2 linked regions of the Catenuloplanes indicus genome follow. The protein of the gene in region 2 binds, or shares a complex with, the protein of the main gene of each other region. Links are inferred from orthologs where the notes say so. Each region holds a gene or a part of one and is shown on either strand. Other genes may lie near its edges.

Region 1 (14,494 bases), 1.7 Mb from region 2 along the record:
CCTGGAACATGTCCCGCAGTACGTCCTGCAGCGCGAACACGACGACCGCCAGCACGGCGGCGACACCCGCGATGATCAGCGCGTACTCGACCGCGGTCGCGCCACGGTCCCGGTGACGCAGTGCGGCGACGTACACCGCCACTCGTGCGTAGAGGTTCAGCATCCTTCTCCCCTTGGTCTTCGGGTCGGGCCTGTCGTGACGCGGCCGGCACGGCGGTGCCGGTACACGTCGCGGGAGCGAGCCGGTGATCGGCTCGGATGAGCTGTGCGGCCGTGGACCGGCCGAGCTACGACTCTGCCCGCCACAGCACCCAGGACTAGTCGGGTGACCGGCCCGATGGAATAGACACCGTGGAGGCTCGATGTCGATGGGATGACACCCGATCCCGACAGGGGGTCATCCGTTCGGCTTACATCAAACCGAACGAATAGGACATATCCATATTCATGGATGGAAAGAATTTCCGTTTTGCGACACGCGACGCCACTCGTACCGGCGATGTCGGATAACCGATAGCCGAGAGCCGATTTTCCACCCCAGGGACTATCGACATCAGCCGATCATCCGAGGGCTCTGGCCAGTAAATTTGCGATCTCAGCCGAACAGCGGCAGCCCGTGCCGCGCGATCACGACCGCGACCAGCGTGCCCGCCAGCAGCGCCGGACCGAGCGGCAGATCCGTGCCGCGCCCGGCCCGGCCGGTGACCAGCAGCACCAACGCGACCGGCCCGTTCAGCAGGTGCGGCACGATCAAGCCGAGCACCACGGCTGGCCAGCCCAGCCAGCCGAGCATCAGGCCGAGCACCGCGGAGAGCTTCACGTCGCCGAAGCCCAGGTTCGCGCCCGGGATCAGCGCGATCACCAGGTAGACGGCGAACAGGACCAGCCCGCCGAGCAGCGCGCGCAGCAGCGGGGCGAAGGACCAATCGAGCAGCGAGACCAGCAGCAGGACGCCGCCGCCGAGCACGGCCGCGGCGCCCACCAGCGGATCCGGCAGGCGCAGCACGGCCAGGTCGACGAACGCGAGCAGCACACCGATCGCGGCCACCGCCAGGTAGCCGGGCAGGACCGGGTCGGGACCGAATGCCCAGCCCAGCGCGCCGAGCGAGACCGCGCCGACCGCCGTGGTCAGCCACGGGCGCGGGCCGAGACGGCGGCCGCAACCCGGGCAGGCGACGCGTACCCGTACCCATGATTCGGTTTTGTGTCCGCAGTTGGCACAGGCCGACCGCGGTGGCTCACCGAACTCGACGGACAGCCGCCAGGCCACTCGCGGCGTCAGAATCCCGACGAGCGCGCCGAGCGCGGCCGTGATGACGACGAGTGAGACGGACACCGCGCTGATCGTAGCCCGCCTGATCACGACACGGGTTGCCGACACTGGCACACTTCCGGGAGGTGGGGGAGGGGCATGCCCCGGCTACGGTGACTGAGGTCGCCGGGCCGGCGGCCCGACCCGCAGGTAGCTGACGCAGAAGCTCGGTAGGAGGCAGTGCCATGTCGAACTACGGACCGCCCGGCGGGCCGTATCCCGGACGCGGCCGGGACCCCCAGGAGGAGCCGTACACCGAGCCGTCCGACCCCTGGGGCGACTGGGGCCGGGACAACAACGACGGTGGCGGCTACGACCAGGGCGCCGGCTACGGCCAGGGCGGCTACGACCAGCAGGGGTACGGGCAGCAGCAGCCCGGGTACGGCACCGGCGGCTACGACGTCACCGGCACCGGCTACGCGCAGCGCGCCGCCGAGACCGCGCCCGGCGCCTGGACGCCGGCACCGCCCGGACCGCCGCTCGCGCAACCCGGCCCGCCGGCGCGCAGGGGCGGCAGCGGCATGCTGATCCTGGTCGCGGTCCTGGTGCTGCTCGTGCTGGCCGGTGGCGGCACCGCGTTCTACCTGCTGACCCGGTCGGACAACGACACGAACAACACGGCCACCGACGATCCGACGCCGCAGCCGGCCGACTCCGGCACCCCAGCGGCGTCCACGGCCGGCACGCCGACGCCGAACCCCTCGGCCTCGGCACCCGTGGTCAGCGACGCACGCGACGTCAAGAAGGGCGAGTGCGTCGAGAACATCGGGAACGACAACAAGCCGGTGATGAAGATCGCCGACTGTGACGGGAAGAGCGTGTACGAGGTGCTCGCCCGCTTCGACGCGCCGGCGACCGGTGAGGACGACGCGAAAAAGAAGTGCGAGGCCGTCGAGGGGTACACAAACTGGTACTTCTTCAACAGTCAGCTTGATTCCCTTGACTTCGTCCTTTGCCTGAAGCAGCGGTAGGGTCCCCAGCAGCGGGGGGACCTTGGTGAGGCTTCCTCGGTGCGCGACAGAAAAACCTAGGAGAGCCGATGTCTAGCTACGGACCACCCCCCGGTCCCGGCCAGCACCCGGAGTACGACCCGAACAACCCCGCGGGGCAGTACCCGCCGCCACCGCCGTCGTACGGCCAGCCGTCCTACGGCACGCCGTCCTACGGCACGCCGCCGCAGGGCGCGCAGGGCGACATACCCCCGCCCCCGCCGTACCCGACCTCCGGCGGGCCGAGCTACACCCCGCCGCCCGTCTCCGGCCAGCCCGGCTACGGCACGCCGGTCTCCGGCCAGCCCGGCTACGGCACGCCCGGTTACGGCACCCCCGGCTACGGTGAGGCCCCGCCGCCGCCGTACGTCGACCCGAACATGCAGCAGCAGCCGGTGCAGGGTTACGGCGCGCCGCTGCCCCCGCCCGGCCCGCAGATGCAGGGCGGCTGGGGTGGCCCGCCGCCGCAGAAGAGCGGCGCCGGCAAGGTCGTCGGCATCATCGTCGGCGCGGTCGCGGTCTTCGCGCTGCTGATCTGCGCCGGCGTCTACTTCGCGGCGGTGCGCACGACCGAGGCGATCGACGACGTGATCGCCACCGTGCCGACCACGGTCCCGACGTTCCCGACCGCGGACCCGTTCCCGACGCCGACCGAGGACAACACCGACGAAGAGGCGGAGAACGTCCAGGTCGGCGACTGCATCGTGAACGACGGCACGGACGACAACGCCTCGATCCGCAAGGTGCCCTGCGCCAAGGACACGCTGGAGGTCCTGATCCGGATCCCGTTCACGGACGACGGCGAGAAGGCGTGCGCGGACATCGAGGGCGCCGACTCCTGGTACATGTACACGTCGGCCACGGTCGGTGGCGTCGGCGACTACGTGCTCTGCCTGAAGACGCTGACCGAGACGCCGCGTACCTCCTGATAGCTCTCTCTAAGGCCGTCTAGCGATATCGCTAGACGGCCTTAGTCGTGTATCGACGCATCTACCGGGGTCTAGCTTCCGGCCTAGAGACCCCGATACGGTGCGAGACGTGGATCCGATCCGGAACCCGTACGCCCCCGGCGCCGGTCAGCGCCCGCCCGAGCTCGCCGGCCGGGACCGCGAGGTGGAGGCGTTCGAGGTGGTCCTGGAACGGATCGCGCGCGGCCGCCCCGAACGCAGCCTGGTCCTCACCGGTCTGCGCGGCGTCGGCAAGACCGTACTGCTCAACAGCCTGCGCTCACAGGCGATCGGCCGGCTCTGGGGCACCGGCAAGATCGAAGCGCGACCGGACACCTCGCTGCGCCGCCCGGTCTCCGCCGCACTGCACATGGCCGTCCGCGAGCTGGCCGGCCGGCACCGAGCACCGGACCGGATCGACGACTTTCTCGGCGTACTGAAGGCGTTCGCGCTGCGCTCCAACGACGACGGCGCCAAACTCCGCGAACGCTGGCAGCCCGGCATCGACGTACCCGCCACCCGCGGCCGCGCCGACTCCGGCGACATCGAGATCGACCTGGTCGAGCTGTTCACCGACGCGGCCGCGATCGCCACCGACGTGGGCACCGGCATCGCGATCTTCATCGACGAGATGCAGGACCTCGGCACGCCGGACGTCTCCGCGCTCTGCGCCGCCTGCCACGAACTCTCCCAGCTCGGCGGGCCGCTGATCGTGGTGGGCGCCGGCCTGCCGCACCTTCCCACGGTCCTCTCCGCCGCCAAGTCGTACTCCGAACGCCTGTTCCGCTACCAGCGCATCGACCGGCTCGACCGCAGCGCGGCCGACCGGGCACTCAACGCACCCGCGCTGCGGGAGAACGTCGACTACGACCAAAAGGCGCTCGATCTGCTGTACGAGAAGTCCGGCGGCTATCCGTACTTCGTCCAGGCCTACGGCAAGGCCACCTGGGACCACGCGCCACGCTCGCCGATCACGGCGGAGGACGTCCGGGTCGCCGCCCCGGAGGCGGAGGCAGAGCTGGCCGTCGGCTTCTTCGGCTCCCGCTTCGAACGCGCCACCCCGGCCGAACGCGACTACATGCGCGCCATGGCCGCTCTGTCCACCTCCGCCGCTGATGACGACGGTCTCGACGGTGCCGTACCGACCGCGGACGTCGCCCGGTCCCTCGGCCGCCGCCCGGCCAGCCTGTCCCCGGCCCGGGACGCGCTGATCAAGAAGGGCCTGATCTACTCCGGGGAGCGGGGGACGGTGGCGTTCACGGTGCCGCACTTCGGGCGATATTTGCGGACTCAACCCTTTTAGAAGCCTATTTTCCCGCTTCCGGCGTGGTCGCCTACCCAGTGCTCCCGCGGGCACCGGTCGGCCGTGGCCGGCCTCCCTGCCGGTCCCGCCGTGGCGCAACCCACGGCCACCGGCCGAAACCCGCTAGCCGACCATCTCGCGCCCGGAATCCGGAGCCGCTCGGTTGCCGCGTCAGGCGCAGTTGACCCATTCGTCGGTGCCGTCCGTGAAGACCTGGCGCTTCCAGACCGGGATGCGGGCCTTGACCTCGTCGACGAGGCGGGCGCACGCGGTGAAGGCGGCGGCGCGGTGGGCGGTGCTGACGGCGGCGACCAGAGCGGCATCGCCGATCTTGAGGGGGCCGTAACGGTGCGAGACGGCGACGGCGTAGACGTCCGGGTCGGCGAGGATCTCGGCGGCGACCTCGCGCAGGACCGACTCGGCGCTGGGGTGGGCCTCGTACTCCAGCAGTTCGACGGAACGGCCGTGGTCGTGGTCGCGGACGACGCCGGCGAACGAGACGACGGCGCCGGCGCGCGCGTCCGACACCGCGGCCTCGTGAGCGGCGACGTCCAAGGGCTGGTCGGTGACGGTGATCATCGGCGTTCGCCGTTCAGGAGGGGGAGCGGGACGAGGTCGACCTGGCTGCCGGGCTCGCCGGACGTGCCGGGCGGGATGACGGCGAAGCCGGACGCACCGGCCAGGCCGCGCAGCATGGAGGAGCCGACATGGGCCATCGGCCGGGCGACGTTCTCCCGGTCGACGTGGACGAGCGCGAGGTGGGTGTCGGTCCCGCGGCCGCGGACCGGGGCGCCGAGCGTAACCCGGGGGAGTCGCGGCGCCTCGCGGCCGGCCAGACCGGCCAGCAGCGGGGCGACCAGGGACATCAGGGCCACGATGGCGGACTGCGGGTTGCCCGGCAGGCCGGCCAGGAAACGGTCACGGCCGTCCGGGCCCGGGACGCGGGCGACCAGCATCGGAAAGCCGGGACGGACCGCGACCGTGTTGATCAGGTAGTCGCCGCCGAGCTCCCGCAGCGCGGGATGGAGGTGGTCCACCGGGCCTCGCATGGTGCCGCCGGTGGTGCAGATCAGGTCGGCCGAGTCGAGGGCGGCGCGGATCGCGTCGACGTGCGCCTCCAGCGTGTCCTTGACCGGGCCGAGCACCGCGCCGGTGTCCACGGTCGCGCCCAGCCGGCGCAGCCAGGACGGGAGTGCGGGCCCGAGGGCGTCGCGGACCAGGCCGTTGCCGGGCAGGCCGCCGGTCAGCAGCTCGTCGCCGAAGACCAGCACCGCGGCGCGCGGCCGGCGCAGGACCGGCAGCGAGTCGTAGCCGCAGTGGGCGGCGAGGCCGATCACACCCGGGTCGACCGCGGTGCCGGCCGGGAGGAGTTCCTCACCGCGGGCGGCCTCGTCGCCGGGGACGCGCCACTCCGGCTCGGCGCGCGGCGTGCCCTCGATCCGGCCGTCCGCGGTGGTGGCCGACTCCTCGGTCCGCAGGATCGCCCGGGTACCGCCCGGCACCATCGCGCCGGTGGCGACCTCCATCGCCACGCCGTCCTCGTCCGGCAGCGGCGGTGCGACCGAACCCGCGAGGACGCGGCCGAGGACCCGCCACGGCGGGGCACCGCGCACCGCGTACCCGTCGATGCTGGACGTCGGGAACGGCGGCAGATCGGTGAGGGTGACCAGCGGCTCGGCCAGCGTCCGGCCGTCTGCCTCGCCCAGCGCGACCCGCTCGGCGTCGGGCCGCGCGGCCCGGCCCGCCTCGAAAGCGACCCGTTGCGCGTCGGCCCACGCGATCGGCGTCGCGGATGCGGTCTCGGAACTCACGGCTCCGAGCCTAGCCGCTACCCCAGCGATCGCCCGCCACACCGCATCCCGGCCGCCTCGCCCTGCCGAACCCAGGCAACCGCAACCCGCACGTGCCGTCGCCGGCCATGGACTCACGGCCACGGTCGCGTACCGGCCGGGCGCTGCCGAGGCGGCTTGCGGCCGCGCATCCCGCAGCGGGCTTGCGGCCACGGATCCCGCGGGGAGGAGCGCCAGCGACGACCGGTGCCCGCGGGAGCATGCGGAACCGGCGCCGCCGGAAGCGGGAAGAAGGCTTTCTCGGTTTGGTCAGTGGTCGCCGCCGTGGAGTTGGTCGATGGCGTGCGGGAGCAGGGGGCCGAGGACGGCGAGGCCGTCGCGGGCGCCGCCGGTGGAGCCGGGCAGGTTGACGATGAGGGTGTGGCCGGCGACGCCGGCGACGGCGCGGGAAAGGGCGGCGGCGGGGACCTTGTCGCGGCTGTGGGCGCGGATGGCCTCGGCGATGCCGGGGATCTCGTAGTCCAGGACGGCGCGGGTGACGTCGGGGGTGCGGTCGGTGGGTGTGATGCCGGTGCCGCCGCTGGTCAGCACGAGTGAGACGCGGTCGGTGACGGCGGCACGCAGGGCGTCGGCGACCGGTGGGCCGTCGGGGACGACGATCGGGTCGGCGACGTCGCAGCCGAGGTCTCGCAGGCCGGCGACGAGGATCGGGCCGCTGGTGTCGGCGTAGACGCCGGCGGCGGCGCGGTTGGAGGCGACGATGACGCGGGCGGTGATCACGGGCGGTCCTCCGGGCGGCTCCAGTCACCGGTCTTGCCGCCGGTCTTGGTGAGTACGCGGACGTCGGAGATGACCGCGGCCGGGTCGACGGCCTTGACCATGTCGACCAGCGTGAGTCCGGCGACGGTGACCGCGGTGAGCGCCTCCATCTCGACGCCGGTGCGGTCGTTCGTGCGGACCGTGGCGGTGATCTCCACGGTGGACTCGCCGGGCGTCAGGTCGAGCACGACGCCGGTGAGTGCGATCGGGTGGCAGAGCGGCACCAGGTCGGGGGTGCGCTTGGCGCCCATGATGCCGGCGATGCGCGCGGTCGCGAGCGCATCGCCCTTCGGCAGGCCGTCGCGGCGGAGCAGCGTGACCACCTCGGCGGTGGTGCGGAGCACTCCGGCGGCCACGGCGGTACGAGTGGTTACCGACTTCGCGGACACGTCGACCATCCGGGCGGCGCCGCTGGAATCGACATGCGTCAGGTTTCGGGGATCGCTCACTCGGGCAGTTTATGAGCACGGCTGGTAGCGCCGCCCACGCGTGCGCCATGACCGCCTTTCCACGCGCCCGGACGCGTTCACACGGCTCGAATTTGCGACACTGTCACTCGTTCGTGATCTGCCGTCAATTGTCGTGGACACCTACCCTGATCAGGGAAATTGCGGCCTGCATGGCTCCCGGCGAGACGAGCGCGAAATGAATGCATTCTGTTGTCAAACGGTTTCTCTAAGTAATCAATAGCGTCTGCTTTAGCATTTACCGAAACGAGCGACATTTCAATCTTTCGCAGTTTTCGCGTCGAATCTAGAGTCGTTCTCAGTCAAGCACTCGAGAGTGACTTGACGAAGGCGCCGAAAGACTTTTGGAAATAGGAATTGCACCGTCGAGACGAAGGGATGACCACAATGCGCGGCACCGAGTGGCTCTGATCCCCAATCCGATCCAGAACTAGGCCGGCGGACACGTTCCCAGTAGGCTGACCACTACGGTCCCCTGGAGCGAGGCGTCAGATGATCGAGGCGACTACCAGCCATCGGGCTGACCAGCTGCTACGGCAGCTGGTCAGCCTTTTCACGCTGGCGGCCGTTCCGATATTGATCTGGGCGGGCTGGGCCGCGGCCCGCAATTCCGATCTTCCGGAATGGTGGCTGCCGATCGTGGCCACCGCGATGATCGCCTTTACGGTCGATGTCGGCACCTCGATGATCCGCATCCGGAGCGCGATCGTCTCGTACAACTGGTCCGAGACCGGCATTCTTTTGACCATCGCGTTTCTGCCGCCGCATTGGGCACTGCTGTGCCTGGCGGCGGGCACCGCGCTGCCGAAGGTCCGGCGGCGGATCCGGCTCGACAAGATCGCATTCAACACCGCCAAGGCCGTGCTCACCGCCGGCCTCGCGCTGGCCGTCACCACGCTGATCTTCGGGCCGCTGCACGGCGATCACCTGCCGATTCCGCAGCAGCTGGCCGCGCTGGTCGTCGCGGGCGCGGTGCTGATCGTGACGGACGACCTGCTCGCCATGCCGGTGCTCGCGCTGGCCACCGGCGGCACGCTGCGCCAGCTGGTGCTCGGCGACTGGCCGATCCGCCTGCTCACGCTGATCGTCAAGATCGCGGCGGCGCTCGCGGCCGCGGCCACCTGGCGCGTCGACCCACCGTGGACGCTCATCGTCGCGGCCGTCGCGGTCGTCGTCCAGCTGCTCTACCAGAACCGCATGCGCACCCGCGAGGAACGGAAGGCCTGGCAGCGGCTAGCCACCGTCACCGAGGCGCTCAACGACACCGACCTGACCCGGGTGCTGCACACCGCGGTCGTCCGGGCCGAGCCGCTCTTCTCCGCGAACGAGATCGAGGTCGCGCTCGGTGGCCGGCTCGTACGCGGCCGCGGCGAGAGCGTGGTCTTCGACGGCGCGCCGGACGACGCGCCCCGGCCGGAGCGGCAGGTGTTCGCGATGCCGCTGCTCGGCTCCGGCGCCGGCGGCGAGATCGGCGTGCTCCGGCTGCGGTTTCACTCCGAGGTACGGCTGTCCGAGCGCGAGCAGTACACGTTGCGCACGTTCGCGTCCGCGCTCGCCACCGCGATCCGCAACGCCACGGCGTACCAGGAACTGATGAGCGTCGCGGCCTCGCACGCCCAGGAGGCCACCCACGACCAGCTCACCGGCCTGCTCAACCGGCGCGCGCTGCTCGACCGCGGCGCCCGCCACCTGCAGGAGCCGCACCAGGACGGCCTCACCGCCATGCTGCTGGTCGACCTCAACCACTTCAAGGAGGTCAACGACACGCTCGGGCACACCGCGGGCGACGCGGTGCTGACCGAGGTCGCGCGACGACTGGAGGCGGCGGCGCACCCGGGCGACATCGTGGCCCGGCTCGGCGGCGACGAGTTCGCGGTGCTGCTCCGCGGCCTGTCCGCGCCCGCGGTCGCGATGCACCGGGCCGAGGTCCTGCTGGACACGCTGCACCACCCGTTCATGGCCGAGGGCATGCAGCTGCGCGTCGAGGCCAGCGGCGGCATCGCGGTCGCGCCCGGCCGGGGTGGCATGACCGAATTGCTGCGCCGCGCGGACGTCGCCATGTACCAGGCGAAACGCGGTGGCGAGCGGATCGCGACGTACAGCCGCGTGAAGGACACCGCGGACATCGCACGGCTGGCGCTCGGCGGCGACCTGACCCGAGCGGTCGAGGAGGAGGAGTTCGCGGTCAACTTTCAGCCGATCCTCGATCTCGGCACCGGCGAGGTCGTCGCGGCGGAGGCGCTGTCCCGCTGGCATCACCCGGTCCGCGGCCACCTCGACCCGCTGCGGTTCCTGGAGACCGTGGAACGGTCCGGGCTGCTGCCCGCGTTCACCGACACGGTGCTGGAGAAGTCGCTCGGCGCGGTCACCGCGCTGCGCGACGCCGGGTACGACCTGCCGGTGGCGGTCAACGTGTCGCCGCGCAGCCTGCTCGACCCGGGCTTCCCGGCGCTGGTCGCGGCGCGGCTGGCCACCCACGACGTGCCCGCGGACCGGCTGGTGCTGGAGCTGACCGAGACGCTGGCGCTCAGCCAGCTCGCCGTGGTCGACCGGGTCCTGCACGAGCTGCGCGACACCGGCGTACGGCTCGCGCTCGACGACTTCGGCACCGGGTACAGCTCGCTCGCCGCCGTGCCGCGGATACCGGTCCAAGAAATCAAGATCGATCGGCGGTTCGTGGCCGCCATGGACGGCTCGCCCGAGGCCGCCGCGGTCGTGCGCGCCACCGTCGAGCTCGGGCGCAGCCTAGACCTGCTGGTGGTGGCCGAGGGCGTGGAGAGCCCGGCCCAGCGCAAGGCGCTCTGGGAGCTCGGCTGCGGCGCCGGCCAGGGCCACCTGTTCGCCCGCTCGATGCCGGTCGGCACGCTGCTCGGCGCCCTCCGCCAGGGGTCCGCCAACCGGCCCGGCCACCTGGCGCCGTCGCTGCACGACACGGGCGCGGTCGTTCGGCTCGCCACCGGCCGCCGGGTCCGCAGCCGTCTGCCACACTTGCCCGCGTGATCACAACCGGGTGGCCGGTCATCGGTGCGGTGGCCGCGGGCGGCGCGCTCGGCGCCGCCGCCCGGTACGCCGCGACGGCCGCCGCGCCCGGGCCGTGGACCACCGTGGCGATCAACGTGGCCGGGTGCCTCGCGATGGGCGCGTTCCTGGCCCGGATCGAGGACCGGCCGGGTACGCATCCGCTGCTGCGGCCGTTCGTGGCGACCGGTGTGCTCGGCGGGTTCACGACGTTCTCCGCGTTCGCGGTGCAGACGCTGGGGCTGGGCGACCGGCCGCTGCTCGCCGCGGGCTATCTGGCCGCCACGGTGGCCGGTTCGCTCGGCGCGGTCCGGCTCGGCCATCGGCTGGGGCGCGGTGTCAAGGAGAATCCGGCATGATCACATTTGGGCTGGTGCTGCTCGGCGGCGCGGCCGGCGCGGTGGCGCGGTCGCTGCTCGACTCGGCCGCGGCGGCGCGGTTCGGGCGGCGCCTGCCGTGGGGCATCCTGGCCGCGAACGTGCTCGGCTCGCTGCTGCTCGGTCTGCTGCACGGCACCGCGCCGGCCTGGGTGATCGCGCTGGCCGGGACCGGTTTCTGCGGCGCGCTGACCACCTGGTCCACGCTCGCGGCGGACACCGTCCGGCTGCCGCGCGCGCTCGGCGTACAGAATCTGGCGTTGAATCTGGTTCTGGGTCTTTCGGCCGCCGGGCTGGGCTGGTGGCTCGCGCCGTAGGCGCACGATGCGTGACCGGCCGGGGTACCGTCGACGCATGCAGATGACCTGTCCAAAGTGCCACGGCCAGATGCGGCAGTACGAACGCAGCGGCGTCACCATCGACCAGTGCGGCGAGTGCCGGGGGATCTTCCTGGACCGCGGCGAGCTGGAGAAACTCTTCGAAGCCGAGCAGAACTGGAACCGGAGCAACCCGCAGGGCGCCCGCCCTGCGGCTGTCCCGCCGCCTCCGCCGCCCGCCGGTTACCCGCCGGCCGCGCCGGGTCACGGTGGTGGGTACGCGCCTCCGCCTCCGCCCCCGCCGGTCCAGCACGGCTACCCGGCCGCGACCCCGGCGTACGGGCACGGGGCACCCGCCTACGGCCACGGCGGCGGGTACCACGGGCACTACCGGCACCACGGGCACTACCGGAACAAGCGACACCGCGGTTTCCTGGGCGAGCTCTTCGACTAGGACCTCGGTGAGGTAGGGCCGTCTCGCCGGGGTGGCGGCGGCCCTACATCGCCATGTCCACGAACCGCGACAGGTGCAGCTGCGCCGCGACCGTGACCGTGTCCGTCGGGCCGTTACGGTGCTTGGCCACGATGAAGTCGGCCTCGCCCGCGCGCGGCGACTCCTTGTCGTAGTAGTCGTCCCGGTGCAGCAGGATCACGACGTCGGCGTCCTGCTCGATCGATCCACTCTCACGGAGGTCGGACAGCTGCGGCCGCTTGTCGGTGCGCTGCTCGGGACCACGGTTCAGCTGGGACACCGCGATGACCGGCGCCTCGACCTCCTTGGCCAGCAGCTTCAGGCCACGGGACAGCTCCGCGACCTCCTGCTGACGGCTCTCGGTGCGGCCCGGCGACGACATCAGCTGCAGATAGTCGACCACGATCAGCTTGAGGTCGTGCCGCTGCTTGAGCCGCCGCGCCTTGGCCCGGATCTCCATCAGGTTCATGCTCGGCGTGTCGTCCACGAACAGCGGTGCTTCGCTGATCTCGCCCATGCAGCGCGCCAGCTTCGTCCAGTCGTCGTCGGAGAGCTGCCCGGAGCGCAGCACGTGCAGCGGCACCCGCGCCTCCGCCGACAGCAGACGCATCACGATCTCGATCTTGCTCATTTCCAGCGAGAAGATAGCGCTGGCCTGGTTCGCCCGGATCGCCGCGTTTCTGGCGAAGTCCATGCTGGCCGTCGACTTCCCCAGGCCGGGCCGGCCAGCAACAATGATCAACTGCCCGGCGTGCAGGCCGTTCAGCAGCCGGTCGAGGTCGGCGAAGCCGGTGGGTACGCCGGTCATCATGCCGGCCTGCGCGCCGATCGCCTCGATCTCGTCCAGCGTGGGCTGAAGCATCTCGCCGAGGCTGGCGAAGTCCTCGTTGACGCGCTTCTCGGTGATCTCGTAGACGGCCTGCTGGGCCAGGTCGACGATGTCGTCGACGTCGCGGCCACTGCCGGCCGCGGCGCCGTAGCCGAGCTGGACGATGCGGGTGCCGGCCTCGACCAGGCGGCGCAGGACCGCACGCTCGGCCACGATGCGGGCGTAGTACGACGAGTTCGCGGCGGTCGGGACGCTGGCGATCAGCGTGTGCAGGTAGGGGGCGCCGCCGATGCGGGCCAGATCGCCGGCGTCGTTGAGCAGTGCGGCGACCGTGATGGCGTCGGCAGGCTCGCCGCGGCCGTACAGGTCAGTGATGGCGTCGAAGATCGTCGCGTGGATCGGCCGGTAGAAGTCGCCGTGCTTGAGGATCTCCACGACGTCGGCGACCGCGTCCTTGGACAGCAGCATGCCGCCGAGCACGCACTGCTCCGCGGCCATGTCCTGCGGCGGGGTGCGGTCCAGGCCGCCGCCACCGCCCTCGCCGTCGCGTGGCGGGCCGTCGAACTTCCGGTCCTTCTGGCGGCGCGGGCGGTCGTCCCCGGAGTCGTCGGGGGAGAACGAGCCGGGCCGCACGTCGTCGGTAATCGACATCGCGCCCCCTCAGTCGAACATACGTACTATCCCGCATCGAACAGGGCGCCGACAACCGGAACGCCGGTAACCGGAGCGGCCGACAGGCACATCGGCAGACACACCCACGGGTAGAGCGATCACACTACGAACACCCAGGGCTCAGCCCCAAACGGGTCGGTGGACGAGCCTGGGTATTACCTGTGGACATCAGGCCGCACGCTGTGCGCATCCCTGTGGATAACCTGTGCACAACTAAGTGGATCACGTCACACAAACGCCTCTGAGCAGGCGAAACTTTGTCCCCAGCATGTGGAGGAAAGAAAGGTTGTCCGGTTCTGGAGGCGGATTCGGGCGAAGGTAGGCTCATCGCCGCAAGTTGATGCCCCCGGAACACGTATTGCGATCTGGTCTCGGAACGGTCACGCTCCATTGGTGGACTACGACGATCGGGATCTCAGCGGGCGGGCGCCGCGACAGCGCCGCCGTGCTGAGTCCTGGTCGGAAGACGGCGATTACGGCGACGAGCTGCCCCGGCCGCGGGCGGCGGAACAGTCACAGGTCGAGCGATACACGAGCTACCCCGACCCGGCCACCACCGACTTCTACCGGCGCACCGGTGACACCGGCGTCGGCGACATCCCGCCGGTCCGCTCCAGCCGCGCGCGCAACCGCTGGCAGGCCAGCCGGGAGACGGAGGGCTGGCGCCAGGATCCGGACGGCGGCGCCACCTACGGCCGGACCAGCGAGAGCGTCAGCTACGAGGACACGGCCCCGGATCGGCCGAGCTGGGCCGACCGGCGGCACGACACCGGCAGCTGGCGCAACGTCAGCGACACGGCCAGCTGGCGGCGTGGTTCGCGGTCCGAGCCGGACGAGGACACCGGCTACCGCGCCTACCAGCCCGGCGGGCGGTACGGCTCCCGTACCGGCCCGGAGCCCACCACCCGGCGCCGGCCACCGGACGAGGGCGGCGGCTCATGGGGCCGCGACGCGGAGGAGGACACCTGGAACCGGCGCTCGGGCGCCGGTTCGTGGCGTCGGGTGACGGAAACGCGCACCTGGGTCTCGGAGACCGGCAGCTGGAGCACGGCCGACGAGGTCTCCGACGTGCCCGCGCCGCGGCCCGCACCGAGCGACGACACGGGCACCTGGGGCGGCCGGGCCGTCCGCGAGGACACCGGCTCGTGGGACGCGCCGCGACCGACCCGATCCGAACGACGC
Region 2 (14,590 bases):
GCCGCGCCACCCGCGAGAAGTGGTTTGCCGGCCGCACCGGCGCCGCCGCCCTTGCCGCGGCTGGCCCCGGCCGCGGCACCGGCACCCAGTGCGCCCACGCCGGGGATCCCGGCCTGCGTCGGGGAGACCGGTTTGCCGAGCGCGCCGCCGCCGACCAGAGCACCGCCCAGGCCACCGGCCGACGCACCACCGCCGGGAGAACCGAGACCGCCGGCACCGAGGGCTCCGGTGCCGGGGCTACCGATGCCGCCGGCACCGAGACCGCCGGCACCGAGACCGCCGAGGCCACCGGCGCCGAGGCCGGAGCCAGCTCCGGCCAGGCCGGTACCACTCGGCCGGGCATCCAGGGCGCCGGTGCCGAGCGCGCCCGGGTCGATCGAGCCCGTGCCAGGGGCGACGACGTCCGGGTCGAAGCCCGCGGTACTGGTGCCAAGAGACGGCGGTGCACCGTTCGGGCCGGGCTGAGGCACGCCGGCCGTGGCCGGATCGAACGTGCCGGTGCCGGGTGCTGTGACGCTGCCGATCTGCGGCGCCTCGGCACTCAGGGCCGGAGTGGCACCGGCAACCCCGCCACCGCCGGTCAGGGCACTGAGGCCACCGCCGGGTCCAGCCGTGGCGAGCGCGGGTATGCCGGTGTACGGAGACTTCCGATCGGCCTGCACCGGAACGCCGGCCGGGGTGAGAGCGGCCTGGCCCTCGATCTCGAAGTTGAGGCGGTTCCAGATCACCCGGGCCTCGTCGGTCCGATCGTTCAACCAGTCGCTGAGCATGTCGAAGGCGCCGGTGGCGGAGAGCAGCGCCCCGACGCCGGTGGCTGCGGCGAAGCCCATCGGGCCGAGGGGGAGGCCGAGGAGGCCGACCGCGACCGATTCGAAGACGCCCTCGGCGACGCCCTGTTCCTGGTTGCGGAGCGCGGCGATCTCGTCCTCCATGCCGGCCGGGATGGGGATCTCGGACTGGGCGGCCTGGAGGCGGTCCGCGGACTCGTTGAGCGTGCCGACCACGGTGCCCATGCTGTTCGCGTCGTCGAAGACGGTTTGGATGTTGTCCGAGATGCGGCCGATGTGCGCCTTGAACGACTCGTACGCCTCGCCCTTCCACGTGGTTCCGAGATCGTTGACGTTGTCGTCCAGGCTGTTCTTCACGTCGGTCAGGTTCCGCAGCACCAGGTCCCAGCCGGCGGCCGCGGCCCGGACGTTCTCCGGCTTGCCGTGGATCACGATCTGCGTGACCATCTGCTCCCAGGACTGGACTCCGTACTTGTCCGCCATCGGACTCAGCCTCCGTAGGGTGCGGTGTCGGTGACGTGGACGGCGGGGGCCACGCCCGCGGAGCTGACCACGGGCGCACCGGGCGCGGGCAGCGACGGGTCCAGCGGCGACGCGACAGGCGCCGGGGCCGGAGACGGCGAAGCCGCGGGATCGGGCGGGGAACCGCCGCCGGGCCGGGTTCCGCTCTGTTCCACGAAGATCTGGTCGAACGCGGCGGCGCTCAGCTCGTTCGCCTGCTCCGCGGTCTCGTACTGCTCCAGTACCACCCGCAGCGCCTGCGCCGCCTGCCACAGTTCCCGCGCGATCGCGCGGATCGACGCGTCCGCCGTGGTGTAGTGCCCGAGCTGCCGGTCCCCTAGCTGGAGCGCGGTCGGATACGTGCCGAACGGCGAGGTGCCGGAGCCGGTCAGCCAGTTGCGGATGTCGGTCTCCATGCCCGGCACCAGCGACTGGCTGAGGTAGGTCGAGTGAGTCTCCAGCCAGTTGATCGCACCCTCGAGGGTCGACGCGTCCCACTCGGTCTGCGTGCCTACGTCACCCGGTGCCGTCGCCAGGCGGCTGGGCTGGCCCGCCACGGTCACGTACTCGTGGCCGTCCGGCTCGGGGGGAATGACCGCCCCCGGCGGCATGTACACAGGTACAGATCCAGGTCCCGCCATTGTGCTCTCCCTCGCCCCTCGGAAGGATCCACTGCGACCAATACGCCCGTCGCCGCGGAGCGGTTCACGCCTCTCCATGAGCCCGCGCGGAACCCGGGGGCAAGCCCGGAGGAACCACGCCGGCCCACCGCTGCGCCGGGTTGCCACCGCACTGGGACGAGCAGGAGCACCGGGCGAGCGGTCAGTGCCGCGGCCGGCGAGCCGCGCCCAGCGAAGGAGGAGAAGTATCCAACCGGCATACACGCACTCTCGCCGCAGTCGGTGCGGGCGGTCTACGTCCCCGAACAGGTATTCCAGCCGCGCCGGAGCCCCTGAGCGCTCTACTTGCGCAGGCGGCGGCTCATCCGGCGGGAAGCGGCCCACAGGCAGAGGGCGAGCAGGGCGAGGAGGTAGGCGATGTCGAAGGCCTGGAGCCAGCCGGTGGTGCCGGTGGTGAGGGCGCGGATCAGGTCGACGGAGCGGTAGAGCGGTGTGGCTTCGATCAGCCAGCGGAGCGCGGCCGGGTACGCGGTGGCCGGGACGAACGTGCCGGAGAAGAGGAAGAGGGCGAACTGGATGGTGCCGATCAGGTCGAAGTCCTGCCAGCCGCGCATCAGCGTGGCGGTCAGCATGCCGACGGCGCCGAACGTGAAGCCGATCAGCACGGTCGCGGGCAGCGCCAGCAGGGCGCGGAGCGGACTGGTCAGGTCCATGGCGATCATGACGACCAGGAACGACGCGGCGTAGACGGCGCCGCGGGCCATCGCCCAGCACAGCTCGCCGAACGCGATCTCCATCGGGCCGACCGGGGTGGCGAGGACGCTGTCGTACAGCTTCCAGAATTTCATCTTGCCGAAGAAGTTGAACGTGGTCTCGGTGAGCGCGCCGGTCATCGCGGACGCGGCGAGCATCGCGGGGGCCACGAACGCGGCGTAGCTGACCACCGTGCCGTCCGGCAGTGGCATGTCGCCGACCAGCGCGCCGACACCGATGCCGATCGAGAACAGGTAGAGGAACGGCTCGATGGCGCCGGAGATGAACACCAGCCAGCCGGCGCGGCGCAGCGCGACGACGTTGCGGCCGGCGACGGCCAGGACACGGCCGCCGGAGGCGGTGAGGCGGGGCAGTACGAGTGCGGCGATCACGGTCAGACCCCCAGCCGCCGGTGGAAGCGGTATGCGGCCAGCGCGAGGCCGGCACCGGCCCAGAGCGCGAGGTAGAGCAGGTGGCCGGTGAGGGAGAAGTCGGGTGCGCGGCCGAGCGTGGCGGCGCGGCAGAGGTCGACGGCGTGCCAGAGAGGTGTCGCGTACGCCAGCCAGCGGAGCGCGACCGGCATCGCCTCGACCGGGAAGAACACGCCGGCGAAGAGCGTCATCGGGACGATCGCGAACCGGAACAGCACGCTCAGCCACACCTCGCCGGGGACGGAGACGCTGTACGCGAAGACGGGTGCGGCGATCGCGAGGCCGAGCAGCACGCCGATCGGCAGACAGGCCAGCGCCCACATCGACGGCAGCGCGCCGAACACGGCCGCGACCAACAGGAACGCGGTGATGCCGGCGGTCACCCGGAGGAGCGCGAAGAGCAGGTGACCGCCGAGCACGTCGACCGGGCGCAGCGGCGTGGCGGCCTGCGCGGCGTAGGTCTTCATCCACTCCATGTGGGCGAGCACCGGCCAGGTGGACTCGCCGAGCGCGATCTGCAGCGCGGTCGAGGCGAGCAGGCCGGGGACGAGGAACTGCAGGTACGGCACGCCGTCGACACCGCCCTGCACGTAACCGCCGACGCCGACCCCGAAGCCGAGCATGGTGAGCAGCGGGATGACGAACGAGCCGAAGACGGAGCCACGCCAGTTGCGCGCGAACTCGGCCAGGTGCAGTTCGAGAGCGGCGATCATCAGTCGACCAGCGTCCGGCCGGTGAGGTGCAGGAACACGTCCTCCAGCGAGCTGCGGCGGACCAGCGAGCCGGACGGGGTGAGCCCGCGCGCGTGCACCTCGGCCAACGCGGCGTCGCCGTCGGCCGTGTAGAGCAGAATGCGGTCGGGCAGTTCCTCGGTGCGCTCGCCGATGCCGTCCAGCTTGGCCGCGAAGCCGGACTGCGACTCGGCCTGGAAGCGCAGCTCGACGACCTCGCGGGTGGAGTATCGCTCGATCAGCGCGCGCGGCGAGCCCTCGGCGACGATCTTGCCGGCGTCCATCACCACGAGCCGGTCACACAGCTGCTCGGCCTCGTCCATGTAGTGCGTGGTGAGCACGAGCGTGACGCCGCGCTGCTTGAGCCGGAACAGCCGCTCCCAGACGAGGTGACGGGCCTGCGGGTCGAGACCGGTGGTGGGCTCGTCGAGCAGCACCAGGTCGGGCTCGTTGATCAGCGCGCGGGCGATGGTGAGGCGCCGTTTCATGCCGCCGGACAGCGGCTCGACCTCGGCGCCGGCCCGCTCGGTGAGTTGCACGAACTCCAGCAATTCCAGTGCGCGGCGCTTGGCCTCGCGGCGGGAGATGCCGAAATAGCGCGCATATGTCGTCAGGTTCTGCAGGACGGTCAGGTCGGGGGCCAGATTGTCCAGCTGCGGGCAGACGCCGAGCCGGGCGCGGATCGCCGGGCCCTGGCGCACCGGGTCCATGCCGAGGATGCGCAGCAGGCCGCCGGTCGGCGGGGAGACGCACCCGATCATGCGCATGGTGGAACTCTTGCCGGCGCCGTTGGGCCCGAGGAAGCCGAACGCCTCGCCGGGCTGCACCGTGACGTCGATGCCGTCCACGGCGGTGAAGTCGCCGAAGCGCTTGACCAGCCCGGCGGCCTCGATCATCGCAGTCATGAACCGACCCTAGACCGGGGGTACGACAAGTGCCGACGGATTTACCGGGGTGCGGCCGCCTCCGCGTCGGCCCGGGCGCGCGCGACCAGCTCGTCCACGCGCGGCGCGTCGGCCGGGGTGCCCGGGTCGTACCGCGCGGTCCAGCGCAGACCGTCCACACCGCTCACCCGGCGGGCCACCACCCGGACGCCGCCGCCGGGCAGCTCGTGGTGGTGGGTGATCGCGACCGACTTCGTCACCCGGACCTGCACCTGGTGCGGGACGTGGCCGGGCGCGAGCAGCAGCGTGGAGATCGTGGGCTCGTCGACGACCACGGTGTAGCCGTCGCGCTCCTCCGCGACCCGGCCGGCGGTCACGGTCAGCTCGCGGCCGGACCAGACCGCCTTGAGGATCTCGTGCCAGCCGAGCCGGTTCTGGCCGGGCAGCCAGAGGCCCCGGTTCGTCACCACGACCACCCCTTCGGTGGACGTGCTCGCCCAGGTCAGAATGCGCTCGTCGCGGTCCAGGGCCGGGCGTTGCGCGGCCGGCGGCTGGTTCTTCCGGAAGAAGCCGAACACTCGTCACAACCCCCCGACGGCCTGCTCGCGCAGGGCGCGCGCGTGCTGCTCCAGGGAGAGCAGTTCCCCGAAGAGCGCGAAGTACTCGTCCTTGTTGGCCACCGGATTGATCCGCTGCACTTTGGACTTCAGGTCGGCTATCCGCGCGGTCACGGTCGCGGACTGCAACCGGGCCAGCGTGACCGACACGTATTGCGGGTCGGGGTCACGATCGACCCGCAGCGGCTCCACGGCCAGCTCGCTGACCAGTGCCTTCGCGCCGAGGTCGGCGCACAGGTCGCGCACCTTCTCGATCCAGACCACGCCGCCGCCGGCCGCGGACGCGGTGCCGCCCGCGTCCGCCAGGGCGCCGCGCAGCGCCACGTGCACCGGGTCGGTGAAGTGGGTGCCGTCGAGCGCGTCGAACATCGGGCCGGCCAGCACCGGCTCCTGCAGCGCAAGCTTCAGCGCCTCGCGCTCGACCTGCAGCTGCGGCGCGGACGTGGGCCGTGGGCCGGCCTTGCGGCGGTTCTCGTCCGGCGCGCTGCCACCGGCCCGGCGCACCGCGTGCTCCACCTCGGCCATCTCCATGCCCAGGTCGTCGGCGAGCTTGCGGGTGTAGCCGGGGCGCATCGACCGGTCCTTGATCTGCGCGACCAGCGGCGCGGTGGAGCGCAGCGCGGCGACCCGGCCCTCGACGGTGTCCAGATCGTACTGATTCATGATGGACCGCAGCGCGAACGCGATCATCGGCTCGCGCGCGCCGACCAGGTCGCGCACGGCCAGGTCACCGCGGTTGAGCCGCAGCTCGCACGGGTCCATGCCGTTCGGGCTGACCGCGATGAACGTCTGCGCCACGAACCGCTGGTCGTCGGAGAACGCGCGCATCGCCGCCTTCTGCCCGGCCGCGTCGCCGTCGAACGTGAAGATGATCTCGCCACCGAGGTCGTTCGCGTCCATCAGGAGCCGGCGGAGCACCTTGATGTGGTCCTCGCCGAACGCGGTGCCACAGGTCGCGACCGCGGTCGGCACACCGGCCAGGTGACAGGCCATCACGTCGGTGTAGCCCTCGACGATCACCGCCCGGCTCTCCCGCGCTATGTCGCGTTTCGCCTGGTCGATGCCGTACAGCACGTGCGACTTCTTGTATAGCGGCGTCTCCGGCGTATTCAGGTATTTCGGGCCGTCGTCGTCGTCGAACAGCTTCCGCGCGCCGAAACCGATGACGTCGCCGCTGATGTCCTTGATCGGCCAGAGCAGCCGCCGCCGGAACCGGTCGATCAGCGAGCCGGATCGGGCCGGACGGGACAGACCGGCGGTGACCAGCTCGTCCGCCGAGTAACCCTTCTGCCGCAGGTGCCGGGTCAGCGGGTCCCAGCCCTCCGGGGCGAACCCGCAGCCGTACGCCTCCGCGTGCTCGCGGCCGAAACCGCGCTGGGCGAGGAACTCGCGGGCGGCCCGGGCACCCGGCGTGATCAGCTGCGCGCGGTAGAACTCGGCCGCGTCCGCGTGCGCCGCGACCAGCCGTTGCCGCTGGCCGGGCTGCTGCCGCGGGCCGGACGGGCGCCCGCCGGGCTGCTCCTCGTACCGCAACTGGATGCCGGCCCGGCCGGCCAGCCGCTCGACCGACTCGACGAACGTCAGATGATCAGCGTCGATCAGGAACGTGATCGCGTCGCCGCCCTTGCCGCAGCCGTGGCAGAAATACACGTTGCGGGCCGGGGATACGGTGAACGACGGCGTCTTCTCGTCGTGGAACGGGCACAGGCCCTTCAGGTTGCCACCACCGGCCGACTTCAGGGTGACGGTCTCGGAGATCACGTCGGCGATCGCCGTGCGCTCACGCACCAGCGCGATGTCCTCGTCCCGAATCCTGCCGGCCACCCGCGGCTCCTCCCCGATACCAGAAATCCGCCAACACCCACGAACCACAAGAGCGTTCCAAGGGTACGGCGGGAGTCGCGCGCGCCGGAGGGGCCAGGCCGGGTTTCGTTCTCAGGTGAGCACGCGGTGCCAGGACATCGCGGCCGGGTCGGTGAGCGACGCCACCTGGTCGATCACCACGCGCAACCGGGCCGCGTCGTCCGGGGCGGCCCGCCAGATCGGCGCGAACACCGGGTCCAGCCCGTCCGGCGCGCGCACGGCCAGCACGTGCACCAACCGGGTGAGCACCTCGCGCTGCCGTTCCCGCTCGGCCGCGGCGCCGCTGCGGCGCATCACGTACCGCAGCGCCATGCCCTTCAGCAGCGCGCACCGGATCCGCACGTCCGGCGGGACGAGCAGGTCCGCGGCGTACCGACGCAAAGATCTTGATCCGAACGCCGCGACCGTGGCCTCGACCGGCGCCGCGACCAGCCGGCCGGTGAGCACGCTGGTCATCCGCTTGACCGCGCGCTGCGCGCGATGGCTGCCGTCGTAGGCCAGCGCCGGCGCCAGCATCGGCCCGGCCAGCATCGCGGCCAGCTCCGCGCCGAGCACGTCGACCGGCTCCTCCGAGTAGACGCCGGACACGTCGGCGCAGAGCGCGGCCCGCTCGTCCGCGTCCGCCGCCAGCCGCTCCAGATCGATGTAGCCGCCGTGGATGCCGTCCTCCAGGTCGTGCACGGAGTAGGCCACGTCGTCCGCCCAGTCCATCACCTGGGCCTCCAGCGACTGCCGCTCACCGGCCGGCGCGTCCCGGCGCAGCCACTCGAAGACCGGCAGGTCGTCGGCGTAGACGCCCCACTTGCGCCGCACGCCGTCCCGCCGCCACGGATACTTGCAGGTGGCGTCCAGCGAGGCGCGGGTCAGGTTCAGCCCGGCGCCCTCGACCTTCGCCTCCAGCCGGGTCAGCACGCGCAGTGTCTGCGCGTTACCTTCGAAGCCGCCGCAGCCGGCCGCGACCGCGTCCAGCGCGGCCTCGCCGTTGTGCCCGAACGGCGGGTGCCCGAGGTCGTGCGCGAGCCCGGCCACGTCCACCACGTCCGGGTCACAGCCGAGCCGCTCCCCCATCTCGCGGGCGATCTGCGCGACCTCCAGCGAGTGGGTCAGCCGGGTCCGCAGGAAGTCGTCCGACCCGGCCACGTGCACCTGCGTCTTCGACGCCAGCCGCCGGAACCCGGCCGAGTGCAGCACCCGCGCCCGGTCCCGCTGGAACGGCGTCCGCCCGTACCCGGTGTCCTTGGCCTGCTCGTCCGCCCATCGCTCCGCGTCACCGCCCTGGCCGTCCATGATCCGAGCGTAGTGCGGGCGACGGCCTCCCGGCGCGGCCGTCGCCGGGATTTCCGCCGGGGTTCAGCGGAACGTGGGGCCGGGTGGAGGTCGTCCCTGTGCCGAGCCCGGCGATTGCTCAGGTGCGTGGGGCCAGCACGCAGAACTCGTTGCCCTCCGGGTCGGCCAGGACGACCCAGCCGTCGACCGAGCCCTGGCCGACGTCGACGTGGCGGGCGCCCATGTCGACGAGGCGTTCGACCTCGGCCTCCTGGTTGTCGGGGCGCAGGTCGATGTGGAGGCGGTTCTTCACGGTCTTGATCTCGGGGACCGTGACGAAGACGATGCCGGGGGTCTCGTCGGCCTTACGGCGGATCTCGACCTCGCCCGGGCGCTCGTAGGTGATCTGGTAGCGCAGCGCCTCGGCCCACCATCGGGCCAGGCGGCCCGGGTCCTCGGCGTCGACGACCACGTTCTCCCAGTCGCTGCCCATGGTGCTCCTCATCGTGCGGCCTCTGACGGCAAGGTGACGAACACGTTACGCCGGGAAACCGGTCCCGGCATCTTCCGTTCCACCGAGCGCCATAAATCATGCGCCATCGATGCTCACACCATGGTGTGTATCGGGTCGCACACCGTCGTGGGATAGAGAAATTCCATATCCGGTAGTAGCGTGCCGAGAGCACAACGTCACTGGCCGGCCGTCGCCGGTCCCACACCATTTGCCCGGAGTGCGATCGCCGTCCGCTGGCCGGAGCGGGGGCGAGGCTACCGCTGCGGGCCGAGGAGAACGTGTGTCCGGCATCGACGACTGCCTCCGGCAGGCGATGACAGTCCCCGGTGCGATCGGCGCGAGCCTGGTCGACTACACCACCGGCTTCGCGCTGGGTTCCGTGGGCGCCGCACCCGGCGACGACCCGGACGGCACGGCCACCGGTACGGCCGGGATCGTGCACGCCGCGATCAGCCGATCACCGTTCGCCTCGACGCGGCCCGGTGACGGCGTGGAGGACGTCATCATCACCACCGCGGGCGGCTACCACCTGATCCGCTTGCTGCGCACCGGATTCGACAGCCGGCTGGCGCTCTACCTGTGGCTGGACAAGGACCGCGGCAATCTCGCGGTCGGCCGGCGCCGGCTGCAGATGCTCGCCGAGAACCTGGTGACGGCGTAACGCCGCGGGCCACCGGCCCGGTGACGGTACGACACCGCGACCGACCACGGCCGCAACGGCCATCGACGGTCGCGGCACGAGACCGAGAGATCGGTGAGGAGTTCACACGTGAAGCCCGCCCGTGCCGTAACGGCAACCCTCCCCCGCCGGGCGCTCAGCCAGCTGGTCAACGCCGGTGCGACCGGCGCGCTGCACGTCGCCGGCCACCCCGGCGGCGTCATCTATCTGACCGAGGGGCAGGTCAGTCATGCGGAGTCCCCGGCCGCGCCGGGGGTCGGCGAACTGCTGACCGCGTCCGGCCGGATCTCGGCCCGCACGTGGGAAACCACGCTCTCCGCCGGAAAAGACGCACACCGTGTCGGTCGCCTGCTCGTCGAACGGGGGCACCTTACGGACGGCGAACTTGAGCTGTGCGTTCTTGGGGTGATCTATGACGCGGCGTACTTCGTGCTGCAACCGGCGGCCGTGCCCGTCCGGTTCGAGGAGGGCGAGCAACACTGGCTCGGCCCGGTCTGCCGGGTGGATGCCGACGTGCTGTCCAGGGAGACGACGCGCCGGCGGCGGCTCCTCGACGAGGTCTTCGAGTCGTCCACGCTGGACACGGCGCCGGTTCGGCCGGCACCCCGGCCCCCCGTCGAGCGCGTCGTGCTGAGTGCCCTGCAGTTCGAGCTGCTGGTCGCGGCGGACGGTGAGCGCACACCGGCCACGCTGGCCCGGCTCCTCGGCCGGGCCGGTTACGTAACGCTGCAACAGGTCCGCGAGCTGGCGGCGGCCGGTCTGATCATGACGGGGGCGGACAGCCGGGCGGCGGCCACGGCACGGACGGCGGCCACGGAACCGGAGGACCGGGCGACGGCCACCACACGGGAGGACCGGGCGACGGCCGCCGCACGGGAGGACCGGATGACGGCCGCCGCGCGGGACAGGCGGATGACGGCCGCCGCAACCGGCGCACGGACGACGACCGCCGCGTTGGAGGAGCGGACAGATCCGGTCATCGCGCTGGCGGAGGCCGCCATCGCAGCGGCGGAACGCGCCGCAGCCGCCGCGAAGCAGGCAACCTCCGGGCCGGCCACCGCGACGCCGGCCACCGCGACGCCGGCCACCGCCACGCAGGCCACCGCCACGCAGGCCACCGCCACGCAGGCCACCGCCACGCAGGCCATTGCGACGCCGGCCATTGCGACGCCGGCCGGCAGGACGGCGGCCACCGCGACGCCGGCCGGCAAGGCCGCGGCCACCACGACGCCGGCGACTGCCGAGCGGTCCACCGCGGAGCGGAGCGCCCGACCCCGGGCCACCTCGGATCGCAGAGGCCGCAACCAGGCCGCCCCCGAGCTTGATCCGTTCGAACAGACCACCGCGGAGCTGGGCACCCGGGCCCCGGCGACCACGAGACCAGGCCCCCGGAAACCGGCCACCACGGACCCGGCCACCGCCGAACCAACCCCGCGGGACGCGGCCACGACCGGCGCACCTGGGAAGCCCGGCGCCGCCGCTGCCCTCCGCGCGCCCGTCCCGGTGCGTGCGGCCGCACCCGGCCGCGCGACCGCCACCGCGATCGTGGACCCACCCGCCACCGGGCCGGCCGTGGACACGCCGGCCTCGACGGCGGCCACCGAGGACACCGCGATGCTGCCGCCGATCTCCCCGGCCGCGACTGCGGGCAACCGCGCGACCCCGGCGAGCGCACCGACCCCGGCAGACCACGCGGACCCGGCAGACCAGGCGAATTCGGCAGACCACGCGAATTCGGCAGACCACGCGAACCCGGCGGCGAAACCCGCCACCCCTGCCGACCACGCCGACCCGGAGAAGCCGGCCAAACCCGCCCGCCGCGCCCCCGGCGGCCGGCGTCGCGCCGCCGGCCGCTCCGCCGCGGCCCCGGCCGACAGCCTGCCCCGCCGCAGCCCCGGTGAGCAGATGCCGAGCGGCGCCGGTGACGTGGCGTCCGTCGCGGACGGCGGGCCGCTGCGCGCGGACGCGCCGGACGAGGCGCTGCTCACCCGCATCCGGAGCGCGTTGAAGGCGTTGCGGTGAGCGCGCCGCCGGTCCGCGCTCCCCCGGCCGTCGCGTACCGGAGGCGGGCACCGACCTGTTCACCCTCACCCATCCCTGCCCTCTCGCGAAGGAGAACTGCCGTGGAAACCGACCGGGCGGTGCTGGCCGAGCTCGCCAGGCTCCGCAGCCGGCTGCCCGATCTCACGGCCACCGTGATCGCCGGTGTCGACGGGATGCTGCTCGCGTACGACGCCCCGGGCCTGCAACCGGAGACGATCGCCGCGCTGGCTGCGGCGAACCTCGGGCTGACCCAGCGCTTCGCCCAGACCGTGGGCCACGGCGACCTGCGCGAGACCATGATCCAATCGTCCGGCGGGTACGTGGCCATTTACGCCGCCGGGCTCCGCACGCTCCTCGCCGTGCTCGCCCGTCCGAGCGCGAACGTGGCCCGCATTCATCACGAGGCCCGGCGCACCGCGCGCCGCCTCGGTGAGCTGCTCGACCCGGTGGAGGCACGTCCGCCCGCACCGGCACCGCCGCACGTCGTCCCGGTCGAGGGTCAGGTGCCCCTGGCCAAGCGCACCCCGATGGCCGCGCTGCAGTCGAGCGTCCCCGGCCAGCGCGCCGGATAAAACCCCCACAGTACGGAGGATTCTGACATGCCCGACATGGATACCGCGCTCAAGGAAGCGATGAACATCGACGGCGCAGTCGGCGTCGCACTGGTCGACTACACCAGCGGCATGGCACTCGGCGTCGCCGGGGGCACCAAGGAACTGGACCTGACGGTCGCAGCCGCCGGGAACACGGACGTGGTCCGCGCGAAGCTGCGCACGATGGAGATGCTCAACCTCAAGGACGGCATCGAGGACATCCTGATCACGCTCGGCGGCCAGTACCACCTGATCCGGCCGCTGACCGGCCGGTCCGGCAAGGGCCTGTTCCTCTACCTGGCTCTGATGAAGAACCGGGCCAACCTGGCCATGGCACGCCACCAGCTGAAGAAGATCGAGGAGGACCTCGACGTGTGACGCGTGCGGCGGGCCCGCACCACGCGGGCCCGCCGTGGAGCGTCAGATCGCCGCGCGGCCCGCCTCCAGCCGGGCGATCGGCACCCGGAACGGCGAACAGGACACGTAGTCCAGGCCCACCTCGTGGAAGAAGTGCACGGAGTCCGGGTCTCCGCCGTGCTCGCCGCACACGCCCAGCTTCAGGCCCGGACGTGCCGCCCGGCCCTCCTCGGACGCGATCCGGACCAGCCGGCCCACGCCGTCGCGGTCCAGCGACTCGAACGGCGAGATGCCGAAGATGCCCAGTTCCAGGTAGCGCCAGAAGAACGCGCCCTCCACGTCGTCGCGGGAGAAGCCCCAGCCCATCTGGGTGAGGTCGTTGGTGCCGAACGAGAAGAACTCGGCCGCCTCCGCGATCTGACCGGCGGTGAGCGCGGCGCGCGGCACCTCGATCATGGTGCCGATCAGTACCTCGACACCGCTGTCACCGATCACGTCGGCCAGGATCTTCTCGGCCTCCGCCCGTACCGTCTCCAGCTCCTGCACCGCACCGACCAGCGGCACCATGATCTCCGGCCGTGCGCTGCCGCCGGACCGGGCCACCTCGACCGCGGCCTCCGCGATCGCGCGCACCTGCATGGCGAACAGGCCCGGCACGACCAGACCCAGCCGTACGCCGCGCAGCCCCAGCATCGGATTCTGCTCGTGCATGCGCTGCACGGCCGACAGCAACTCCTTCTCCCGGCCCGCGTCCTCGCCGCGCTCACCGGCGACCGCGACACGCACCGCGAGGTCGGTCAGCGACGGCAGGAACTCGTGCAGCGGCGGGTCGATCAGCCGTACCGTGACCGGAAGACCGTCCATGGCGCGGAACAGCTCGACGAAGTCCGCGCGCTGCAACGGCAGCAGCGCGGCGAGCACCGCCTCCCGGGCCGGCGGTCCCTCGGCCAGGATCAGCTTCTCCACCAGCTCGCGGCGGTCGCCGAGGAACATGTGCTCGGTACGGCACAGCCCGATGCCCTCCGCGCCGAAACGCCGGGCCCGGGCCGCGTCCTCGCCGGTGTCCGCATTGGACCGCACGCGCAGCGACCGGCGCGCGTCGGCGTGCCGCATCAGCCGGTCCACCGCGCGGACCAGCGGATCCTCACCCTCGAACGTACCCTCGAAGTACCGCACCACCGAGGACGGCTCGACCGGCACCTCGCCCAGGAAGACGCGCCCGGTCGTACCGTCGATGGAGATCGTGTCGCCCTCGGCGACGCGCGTGCCGCGTACGGTGAACGCGCCGCGTTCGATCTCCAGCTCGTCCGCGCCGCACACGCAGGTCTTGCCCATGCCGCGCGCGACCACGGCCGCGTGGCTGGTCTTGCCGCCGCGCGAGGTGAGGATGCCCTGTGCCGCGATCATGCCGCCCAGGTCGTCCGGGTTCGTCTCGCGGCGGACCAGGATCACCGACTCGCCCTGCCCGGCCAGCTCGATCGCGCGCGCCGCGTCGAAGACCACGGTGCCGACCGCCGCGCCCGGCGACGCGCCGACCGCCCTGGTCAGCTCCTGATGCGCGCCGGACAGGTCGAACCGGGGGAACATCAGCTGGCCGAGCTGCGCGCCGGTGACCCGGCGGATCGCCTCGTCCAGGTCGATCACGCCCTCGTCGACCAGCTGCGCCGCGATCGTGAACGCGGCCGCGGCGGTGCGCTTGCCGACCCGGGTCTGCAGCATCCACAGCTTGCCGCGCTCGATGGTGAACTCGATGTCGCACAGGTCCCGGTAGTGCTCCTCCAGCGTGGCCATGATGCCGAGCAGCTGGTCGTAGGAGGCCTTGTCGATCGACTCCAGCTCCTGCAGCGGCACGGTGTTGCGGATGCCGGCCACCACGTCCTCGCCCTGCGCGTTCGCCAGGTAGTCGCCGTAGACGCCCTGCGCGCCGGTGCCCGGGTCGCGGGTGAACGC

Evidence for each region.
Region 1: the proteins of dnaG (region 2) and dnaB are in contact, whole or in part, in a crystal structure (PDB 2R6A), measured with the Geobacillus stearothermophilus proteins. The link is inferred for Catenuloplanes indicus from one-to-one orthologs. Residues at the interface, in WP_049624496.1 of Geobacillus stearothermophilus: Lys456, Leu457, Leu458, Pro459, Ala460, Asn463, Ala464, Leu467, Leu535, Leu536, Ile537, Ala538, Gln544, Glu545, Asp548, Tyr549, His552; in WP_033016901.1 of Geobacillus stearothermophilus: Ser13, Glu15, Ala16, Gln18, Glu91, Leu92, Asp94, Ala95, Val96, Pro97, Thr98, Ala99, Ala100, Asn101, Tyr104, Tyr105, Ile108.

Annotation. Positions count from the first base shown.
Region 1 is NZ_JAUSUZ010000001.1:4,862,820-4,877,313, forward strand. What follows is about bases 11,065-13,965. They hold dnaB (replicative DNA helicase), read right to left. Parts: upstream 13,292-13,965; coding sequence 11,837-13,291; downstream 11,065-11,836. Other genes in these bases: J2S42_RS21905 (fluoride efflux transporter FluC), read left to right, coding at 11,065-11,339; J2S42_RS21910 (TFIIB-type zinc ribbon-containing protein), read left to right, coding at 11,377-11,793; J2S42_RS21920 (hypothetical protein), read left to right, coding at 13,706-13,965. In the rest of the region: J2S42_RS21850 (Flp family type IVb pilin), read right to left, coding at 1-163; J2S42_RS21855 (prepilin peptidase), read right to left, coding at 596-1,336; J2S42_RS21860 (LppU/SCO3897 family protein), read left to right, coding at 1,498-2,283; J2S42_RS21865 (LppU/SCO3897 family protein), read left to right, coding at 2,352-3,230; J2S42_RS21870 (ATP-binding protein), read left to right, coding at 3,340-4,551; J2S42_RS21875 (molybdenum cofactor biosynthesis protein MoaE), read right to left, coding at 4,723-5,130; J2S42_RS21880 (molybdopterin molybdotransferase MoeA), read right to left, coding at 5,127-6,362; J2S42_RS21885 (MogA/MoaB family molybdenum cofactor biosynthesis protein), read right to left, coding at 6,651-7,121; cyclic pyranopterin monophosphate synthase MoaC, read right to left, coding at 7,118-7,609; J2S42_RS21895 (putative bifunctional diguanylate cyclase/phosphodiesterase), read left to right, coding at 8,120-10,627; J2S42_RS21900 (fluoride efflux transporter FluC), read left to right, coding at 10,624-11,004; more of J2S42_RS21905, read left to right, coding at 11,001-11,064; more of J2S42_RS21920, read left to right, coding at 13,966-14,494. UniProt on the Escherichia coli protein: The main replicative DNA helicase, it participates in initiation and elongation during chromosome replication. Travels ahead of the DNA replisome, separating dsDNA into templates for DNA synthesis.
Region 2 is NZ_JAUSUZ010000001.1:3,179,166-3,193,755, forward strand. The notes cover bases 4,720-7,716. They hold dnaG (DNA primase), read right to left. Parts: upstream 7,150-7,716; coding sequence 5,290-7,149; downstream 4,720-5,289. Other genes in these bases: J2S42_RS14240 (ABC transporter ATP-binding protein), read right to left, coding at 4,720-4,729; J2S42_RS14245 (hypothetical protein), read right to left, coding at 4,771-5,286; J2S42_RS14255 (deoxyguanosinetriphosphate triphosphohydrolase), read right to left, coding at 7,261-7,716. In the rest of the region: J2S42_RS14220 (hypothetical protein), read right to left, coding at 1-1,271; J2S42_RS14225 (hypothetical protein), read right to left, coding at 1,277-1,900; J2S42_RS14230 (ABC transporter permease), read right to left, coding at 2,251-3,051; J2S42_RS14235 (ABC transporter permease), read right to left, coding at 3,057-3,806; more of J2S42_RS14240, read right to left, coding at 3,806-4,719; more of J2S42_RS14255, read right to left, coding at 7,717-8,475; J2S42_RS14260 (VOC family protein), read right to left, coding at 8,594-8,947; J2S42_RS14265 (roadblock/LC7 domain-containing protein), read left to right, coding at 9,249-9,629; J2S42_RS14270 (DUF4388 domain-containing protein), read left to right, coding at 9,738-11,669; J2S42_RS14275 (roadblock/LC7 domain-containing protein), read left to right, coding at 11,771-12,262; J2S42_RS14280 (hypothetical protein), read left to right, coding at 12,290-12,661; ppdK (pyruvate, phosphate dikinase), read right to left, coding at 12,704-14,590. UniProt on the Escherichia coli protein: RNA polymerase that catalyzes the synthesis of short RNA molecules used as primers for DNA polymerase during DNA replication.